2 regions of the Kitasatospora sp. NPDC048298 genome follow, and region 1 is predicted to be linked to the other one. Evidence: riboswitches for the same ligand, from Rfam matches in the RefSeq annotation. Region 1 holds a riboswitch; the other holds the start of a gene.
The links. A riboswitch is a leader RNA that binds a small molecule or an ion and turns the genes downstream of it on or off. The one in region 1 is predicted to bind cyclic di-AMP.
Positions count from the first base shown of each region.

Region 1 (4,323 bases):
CACCCGGCCCAGCCCGTGCGAGACGTAGCCGTAGAACGCGCCGGCCGCGGTGATGTGCCGGGCCATCGCCACGTAGCCGACCGAGAACACCGTCAGCACCACGGTCGCCACGACGTACGCGGCGGGCGCGCCGACGCCGTTGCCCTGCCCGACGATGATCGGCAGGTTGCCGGTCATCGCGGTGATCGGGGCGGCGGTGGCGAGCGCCATGAACACCACGCCGACCAGGCCGACCGAATCGGCCTTCAGCCGGTCGACCCCGTCCTCCCCGGGTCGCTCCCGGCCGGCCGTCCTCCCCGCCACGCCCCCACTCCGGACCGCCATCCGCCCTCCTCGCCTCCGGACCCGCCCGCCCGGCCGGACCGACCGGGCGCTGACCGTCCGCCAGCATGACGTGCCGCGGCCACCCGGCGATGCTCCCGAACCCCTCCGTGACACCGGAGTTGACGCCGCGTTCGACCCGTCCGAACGAACCCGGGAACAGCCGGGCGGCGCGGAAACGGCAGTGGCCGGCCCGGCCGCACGAGGAGTCCTCGTACGGCCGGGCCGGCCTGGGCGTGTCCCGCGCCCATGTCCGCCGTGCGGCGATCACCCGGTCGAGCGGTCACCCGACATGACCATCCCGGAGGATCGTTTCGCCCCGCAGCGACGGTGGTTCCGGAAACCCTCGGAGTTCAGCCGTGGGTCAGAGCGCGACGCCGTGCGCGCGCAGGTAGGCGACCGGGTTGATGTCCGAGCCGTACTCCGAGCCGTTGCGGATCTCGAAGTGCAGGTGCGGGCCGGTCACGTTGCCGGTGGCGCCGGAGAGGCCGATCTGCTGGCCGACGGTGACGGCCTGACCGATCCTCACACCGATCGAGGAGAGGTGCGCGTACTCGGCGTAGTGGCCGTCGGCGAGCTTGATCTCGACCTCGTTGCCGTAGGCGCCGCCGTTGCCGGCCTTGACCACGACACCGTTGGCGATGGCGCGCAGCGGGGTGCCGGTGGAGGCGACGAAGTCCTGGCCGGTGTGGTGGCCGGAGGCCCACATCGAGCCGGCCACGCCGTAGGCGGTGCCGAGCCTCGGGTTGGCCAGCGGGGCGACGAAGCCGGAGGTGGCGGCGGCGACCGGAGTGGCGGTCACGGCCTGGGCCGGGGTGGCGACCTGCAGCTGGGTCTGCAGCTGCGCGGACGGCTTGGCGACCTCGGTCCGCACCTGAACCTGGTCCTGCGCCTTGGCGGCCTGGGTCGCGGGAGCGGCCGGGGCGGCCGGGGCGGCGGGCTTCGCCGGAGCGGAGTCGGCCGACGGCGCGACGGCGTGGCCCGGCAGCGCGAGCTGCTGGCCGGCGAAGATCAGGTTCGGGTTGGCACCGACGACCGAGCGGTTCCGCTCGTACAGCGCGTGCCAGCCGCCCTCGACGTTCTTGACCTCGGCGATCTTGGACAGGGTGTCACCGCTGACGACGCGGTAGCTCTCCTGCGCGGCCCGGGCGGCCGGAGCGGTGGCCGGAGCAGCGGCCGGAGCGGCCGACTCGGCGCCGGCGGAGGCGGCGGCCTGCGCGACCGGCGCGGCCGGAGCGGTGTGGGCCTGGGCACTCATCGCGGTGACGAGCGGGAGGGCGAAGGAGACACCGGTGACGGCGGTGGCGATGCCGATGCGGGCGGCGCGGGGCAGGGCGATACGACGAGCCTGAGCAGGCATGGAAGTTTCCTCTCCGACGCCTGCGAGGTGAGCTGTCGGGTTCGGGCTGGAGTTGCCCGGCCGCATGCGCGGCTTCACCCCTAGCCGGTCCTGGACGCCCGCGCCCTGAGGCGCGAACTCCGGTCCGGCGACTTACCTGTGGGTCCCCCGCTCCTGCCGTACAGAGTTCGTTTCGAACCACCGGGCAGCGGCAGGACTCGGCGTTCCACCCGGCGGATCCGTCCGGACTGGCCGGGCGGTCGCTGAACTAAAACCCATCCGTTCGGGTGAAGCAATGTCGATCTTTGAAAGCGCAACCATTCCCCCTCCCCCGGTGACCCTCCGCAGGCCGGAGCCCACGATCCGTACACAATCCATTCACCCCCCGCCACTGATCCACGACCCTGCGCCGAGATCCGCGACGCTGCGCAGCCGCCTACTCACACCCCGCCCACCGTCAACACACCCACCGGTGACCCTTGTCACGTGCGCCCCGGCAGCGCAGGATTCGCCCGTGGCCACCTCAGAGGCCGGCACCCTGCGCCTGAGCACCGCGCAGGGCCGCTGGGTACTACTGGCGACGGTGCTCGGCTCCAGCATGGCGATGCTCGACGGCACCGTGGTGAACGTCGCCCTGCCCCGGATCGGCGCCGACCTCGGCGCCTCCCTCGCGTCCCTGCAATGGACCCTGAACGCCTATCTGCTCACCCTGGCGGGCCTGATCCTGCTCGGCGGCGCACTGGGCGACCGCTACGGGCGGCGCAAGGTCTTCCTGATCGGCGTGGTCTGGTTCGCCATCGCCTCCGCCGCCTGCGCCGCCGCACCGAACATCCACGTGCTGATCGCCGCCCGCGCCGTCCAGGGCATCGGCGGAGCACTGCTCACCCCCGGCTCGCTCGCCATGCTCCAGGCCGTCTTCCACCCTGACGACCGCTCGGCGGCGGTCGGCCTCTGGTCCGGCCTGGGCGGGGTGTCGGCCGCGGTCGGCCCGTTCCTCGGCGGCTGGCTGGTGGACGGACCCGGCTGGCGCTGGATCTTCCTGCTGAACCTGCCGCTCGCCGCCGCCGTGATCGCCGTCGCCACCCGGTCGGTGCCGGAGAGCCGGGACAAGGACGCCTCCGGCCGCTTCGACGTGCTCGGCGCCGTGCTCGCCGCCCTCGCCCTCGGCGCGATCACCTATGCGCTGACCGCGGCCGGCGAGGGCCTGTCCCCCACCGTCTGGGTCAGCGGGGTGATCGGGGTGGCGCTCGGCGTCGCCTTCGTGGCCGTCGAGCGCCGCGCACCCGAACCAATGCTGCCGCTCGGCCTCTTCTCCTCCCGGCTGTTCACCGCGGTGAACCTGGTCACCCTGTGCGTGTACGCGGCGTTCAGCGGCGTCTTCTTCCTGCTGGTGGTGCAGCTCCAGATCGTGTCCGGGTTCTCGCCGCTGGTCTCGGGCTTCGCCCTGGTGCCGATCACCGTGCTGATGCTGCTGCTGTCCGCCCGTGCCGGGCGCCTCGGCAAGCGGATCGGCCCGCGCATCCCGCTCACCGTCGGCCCGATGCTGTGCGCCGCCGGGGTGCTGCTGATGCTGCGCATCGGCCCGGACTCCTCGTACTGGGTGGACGTGCTGCCCGCCGTCACGGTGCTGGGCTGCGGCATGACGCTGCTGGTCGCACCGCTGACGGCGACCGTGCTGGCCGCCGTCGAGGTCCGCCACGCGGGCATCGCCAGCGGGGTCAACAACGCCGCCGCCCGCGCGGCCGGCCTGCTCGCGGTGGCCGCCCTGCCGGCGCTGGCCGGGCTGAGCGGCGACGCCTACCGGGTGCCCTCCTCGGTCGACGCCGCCTTCCACACCGCCATGCTGATCTGCGCGGGCCTGCTGGTCGCCGGCGGGCTGATCGCCTCCGCGACCGTACGGGGCAACGTGCTCGCCCCCGAGGAGCAGCCGGTGGCCGAGCCGAACTGCGACTGGCCGTGCGGGCCCACCGCCCCGCCGCTCGACCCGGGCCACGTCCCCGTGACGCGCGAGGGCCCCGCCACCGGTCCGGCGGCGGGGCCCTCACCCAAGGGCTGACGCTACGTCAGAAGGCGCTTCCCGTCAGGGAATGCCACCCGTCAGAGAATGTCGGCGGGCGCGTACTTGGCGGCCTCCGGGTAGGCGGCCGCGACGGCCTCCACCTGGCGGACGACCTCGGCGACCTGGGCGCCGGCCGCGCCGGTGAAGGACAGCTTGTCGGCCAGCAGCGCGTCCAGGGCGGCCCGGTCCAGCGGGATCCGCTCGTCGGCGGCCAGCCGGTCCAGCAGCTCGTTCTCCCGGGCGCCGGCGCGCATCGCCAGCGCGGAGGCGACGGCGTGCTCCTTGATGACCTCGTGCCCGGTCTCCCGGCCGACGCCCGCGCGCACCGCGCCCATCAGCACCTTGGTGGTGGCGAGGAACGGCAGGTAGCGGTCCAGCTCGGCCTCGATCACGGCGGGGAAGGCGCCGAACTCGTCGAGGACGGTCAGGAAGGTCTCCAGCAGGCCGTCGAAGGCGAAGAACGCGTCCGGCAGCGCGACCCGGCGCACCACCGAGCAGGAGACGTCGCCCTCGTTCCACTGGTCGCCGGCCAGCTCGCCGGTCATCGAGGCGTAGCCGCGCAGGATGACGGCCAGGCCGTTGACGCGCTCGCAGGAGCGGGTGT
Region 1 is NZ_JBICYZ010000023.1:37,641-41,963, reverse strand. Features, by position in the region: gene ACGF0D_RS18810 (APC family permease) at 1-324, opposite strand, end outside; gene ACGF0D_RS18805 (peptidoglycan DD-metalloendopeptidase family protein) at 686-1,681, opposite strand; cyclic di-AMP (ydaO/yuaA leader) riboswitch at 1,684-1,821, opposite strand; gene ACGF0D_RS18800 (MFS transporter) at 2,175-3,716, shown strand; gene purB (adenylosuccinate lyase) at 3,758-4,323, opposite strand, start outside.

Region 2 (4,323 bases), on a different contig from region 1:
CTCGGCCTCGTCGTACAGCTGCTCGACCTGCGTCCTGACGTCCTGACGGTCGCCCGGGTCCGGGCTGTCCGGCGCGGCCTGGGCGCGGCCTCCGGCGGCCACGCCCAGCGCGGTGGCGGCGGCCGCGGTCAGCACCAGCGCCCGGGTGAGCAGTTGGGAACGGCGGTGCACGGGCATGGCGGCAGCGGCTCCAATCCTGCGGCGCGGCCCCGCCGCCGCACCGGGACGGGCGGCCGTCGAGCGGGAGTCCGGTGGCAGACGTTAGCGAGTCCGGGCAAGCGAGTCCAAACCCCTCCCAACCCGAATATTCGACCCCTAATCGGACATCAGCTCGATCCGCCGGAAAAGCCGCAGGCCCGGCCTTCCCTGGGGAAGGCCGGGCCCGGAGGCGTCCGAGCGGGGATCAGACCCGCACGATGGAGGCCAGCGGCATGTTGCCGACCGCCTCGTAGCGCACCGACGCACCCGGCTTGGGAGCGTGCAGCACCTGGCCGTTGCCGGCGTAGATGCCGACGTGGTGAGCGTCGCTGTAGAAGATCAGCAGGTCGCCGGGCTGGGCCTGGGAGATGTCCGAGCCGATCCGGGTGCCGGCCCCGGCCTGCGCCTGCGAGGTGCGCGGCAGCGACACCCCGGCCTGGTTGAACGCCCAGACCATCAGGCCGGAGCAGTCGAAGGAGCCCGGGCCGGTGGCGCCCCAGACGTACGGGCTGCCGACCTTGGACGCGGCGTACGAGAGGGCGGCGGCACCGCGCGAGCTGCCCGCGGCCACCTTCACCGGAGCGGCGGTCGAGCCGGTCGCCAGGTTGCCGCGGCTGTTGTCGCGCGAGGCGCGGTCGGCCTGCTGCTGCTGCGCCTGGGCGGCGTCGGCCTTGGCCTTGGCGTCGGCCGCGGCCTTCTCCTCGGCCTGGCGCAGCGCCTGGCGGTCCTGCTCGGTCAGGGTGTTGAGCAGGTCCTGGGCCGCCTTCAGCTTGCCCTGGACCTCGTCCTTGGAGGCCTTCAGCTGCTGGGTGGTCGACTCCAGCTCGGCGAGCTTGCCCTGGGCCTCGTTGCGGTCCTGGTCGAGCTTGCGCTGCTGCTCCTGGAGCTCCTTCAGCTGACCCTTCTGGGTGCTGCCGGCCTGGTTCAGCGTGCCGGCCTGGCTGAGGAAGTTGTCCGGGCTGGAGGAGAACATCAGCTGGACGGTCGGGGATATGCCCCCGTTGCGGTACTGCTCGCCGGCGATCTCGGCGAGGCCGCCCTGGAGCTCGGTGACCTGGGCCTGCTGACGGGCCACCTGGTCCTGCAGGCCGGAGACCTGCTTCTCCAGCTCCTGCTGCTTGGCCTGGGCGGCGTTGTAGTTCTCGGTCGCGACCTCGGCCTGCTCGTTGAGCTGGTCGACCTGCCCCTTGACCTGTTCCTTGGTCGGCTGCGGGTCCGCGTGGGCACCCTGCGCGGAGAGGACGACGGCCGCCGCGGCGACACCCGTCAGGATCGAGACGCGGGCGCGACCGGCGGGCTTGGGACGACGATGGGACGCCACGAAGGCGGACTCCTTCTTCCTACATCCGCCTACCGGGTGAGCTGACGGGTTCGGGCCGGAAGCATGCCCTACGACGCCTCACGGCCGTTCCACCGGCCGACCTGGCGCCGATTCACCCCGGAGGAACGTGGTTCCCCGGCTCCGCTCCGCAGCGCCCCCGAATACTGGGCTCCCCTGTCGGGCAGTCGCTTCGACCTGCCCCGCTGCCTCGCGAACTCGGCGGTAACCACCGCCGCCACCCTGGCTGGGCGATCGACAGTGCGGTGGTTCGGAGCATGACCCTAGTAACTGAACCGTGATCCGTTCAAATCCTTGTCAGAAAAAAGACAGAAGATTACCCAAGTTCTTTTGTGAAAATGACCGATGGTGACCACAGGCACACACAAGGCTGATCGGTTCTCAGCATGTGGTCAGGAAAGGGCGGGAAAGCCGAACGCCACCCCCACGGCGAGGGTGGCGCTTTTCACAGGCCCCCGAGGAGCCCCGCGGGCGTGTCGGGCCGTCAGACCCGGCGGATGGTGTTGATCGGCATCGCGTCGGCCTTCATCACCTTCACCACGTCACCGGTGTGCGGCGCGTGGACCACCATGCCGTTGCCGATGTACATCCCGACGTGGTGCATGTCGGAGCCGTAGATCACCAGGTCGCCGGGCTGGGCCTGGTCCAGCGAGGGCACCCGGGTGCCGTAGTGGCCCTGCTCCTGCGAGGTGCGCGGCAGCGAGACGCCCGCCTGCCCGTACGACCAGACCATCAGGCCCGAGCAGTCGAAGGTGGTCGAGCCGGTTGCGCCCCACACGTACGGCGAGCCCTGCTTGCTCATCGCCTTGGCCATCGCCACGGCCGCGTAGCCGCTGGCCGGCGGCAGGCTGCCGAGGTCGACCCGCTCGCTGCCGCGCGAGGCGCGGTCGTCCTGCGCCTGCTGGGCCTTCAGCGCGGCGCGGTCGGCGGCGCTGAGCGAGTTCAGCAGGTCCTGGGCGGCCTTCAGCTTGGTGTTGACGTCCGCCTTGGCCTGGTTGAGGTCCTTGGTGGTGGTGTCCAGCGAGGCGAGCACGGCGGCCGCCTCGGCCTTCTCCTGGTCCAGCCGGCGCTGCTGCTCCAGCAGCCCCTTGAGCGCCTCGGCCTGGCTGGTGCTGGCCTGCTGGACGGTCGAGGCCTTCTCCAGGTAGCCGGACGGGTCGGAGGAGAGCATCAGCTGGACGGACGGGTCGATGCCGCCGGAGCGGTACTGATCCCCCGCCACCTCGGCCAGGCCGCCCTGGAGCTGGGTCATCTGCTCCTGGCTGCGGGCCACCTGGTCCTGCAGCTGGTCGGCCTGCTTGCGCAGCTGGTCGGCCCGCTCCTTGGCGCCGTTGTACTTCTCCGCCGCCTGCTCCTGCTCCTCCTGGAGCTGGTCGATCTGCGCCTTGACGTCCGCCTTGTTCGGCTGCGGCGCGGCGTGCGCGGCCACCTGGGCGGAGAGGGCGACCGCGGTCGCAGCGGCAGCGGTGAGCACGGAGATCCGCGCGCGGCTCGGCTGCTTGGGACGGCGGTGGGAGGCCAAGGGACCGGCTCCTTCTTCCAGCGGACTCACCTGATGGGATGAGATTCCCGAAAATAGGTTTGACGCCAGACCCTAGTGAAGATCTATCCGTTTTGCCACTCCCCCGATGGCATGAACTCGGCCACCCCACACTGACTCCACAGCCCCCTCACAAAGCCCCGGGACCACCCCTGACCAGGAATCACCCGGAATCGGCCGAGGTCAGGGCCGGGCCAGCCGGTTCAACAGCAGCACCGACGCCACGGGGCGCGCGCCCGCCTTCCGCACGCCCTCCGCGACCTCCCGGTCGGTGGACACCACCACCACCGGACGGCCCTGCGGCTCGGCCCGCACCAGACGGCGGATCAGCTCGTCGGCCGTCTCCCCGGTCCGACTGAACCGCACCCGGACCCCGCGCGGTGGCGCCATGATCACCGGGACGTCCAGGTCCTGCCCGTCGAACACGCAGGTGACCTCCGCCTGGGTGCGCTGGGCCAGCATCGCCAGCCCGCCCAGCAGCCGGATCCGCTGCTGCTCCAGCGGCAGCGCCGGATAGCCGGTCTTGGTCACGTTGTAGCCGTCCACCACCAGGTGCACCTGGGGGATCGCCAGCAGCTGGTCCAGCAGCGCCGGATCGTCCTCGGCCAGCCCGCGCCGGGCCACGTCGTGCGGCGAGGCCGCCCCCGGCACCACCGCCTCCACCAGGTCCGCCGGGCGGATCTGGGAGACCGGCAGCGCCAGCTCCCGCTGCAGACCCTGGGCCGACTGCAGCACGGTGTCCAGCAGCAGCCGCAGCCGCATGTCCTCGACGCTGCGCCCCTCGCGGGCCGACCGGCGGCCCTGCTCGGCCGCGGTCTCCAGTTCGGAGAGCCGGTGCCGGAGCCTGCGTGCCTCGGTCTCGACAGCGCCGCGCTCGGCCGCGGCCTGCGCCTTCAGGGCCTCCAGCTCACCGCTCACCCGGCGGGTCTCGGCCTGCGCCCGGCGGGTGTCGCTCTCCAGCGACCGCACCTTCTTGCGCAGCGACTCGGCCTCCTTGCGGACACCGTCGGACTCGGCCCGCTGCCGGTCCAGGTCCGCCCGGGCGGCGGCCCGCACCTCGGCCAGCTCGGCCTGCAGCTTCTCCACCAGCCGGGCCGCCTCCGCGGCCGCGTCCTCGGCACCGGCCCGCTCGGCCTCCTCGCCGGCCTCGGCCACCAGCCGGCTCCAGCCCGCCGAACGCACCAGGTAGGCGGCGGCCGCGACGTCCATCGGATCGGCGGCGCTCGGGACGGTGCCGGACTCCAGC
Region 2 is NZ_JBICYZ010000058.1:19,349-23,671, reverse strand. Features, by position in the region: gene ACGF0D_RS32585 (NlpC/P60 family protein) at 1-177, opposite strand, end outside; gene ACGF0D_RS32580 (NlpC/P60 family protein) at 404-1,519, opposite strand; cyclic di-AMP (ydaO/yuaA leader) riboswitch at 1,530-1,683, opposite strand; gene ACGF0D_RS32575 (NlpC/P60 family protein) at 2,022-3,059, opposite strand; gene ACGF0D_RS32570 (NYN domain-containing protein) at 3,261-4,323, opposite strand, start outside.
Region 2: linked by a shared signal. The riboswitch ahead of ACGF0D_RS32580 (NlpC/P60 family protein) and the one ahead of ACGF0D_RS18805 (peptidoglycan DD-metalloendopeptidase family protein) in region 1 are both predicted to bind cyclic di-AMP.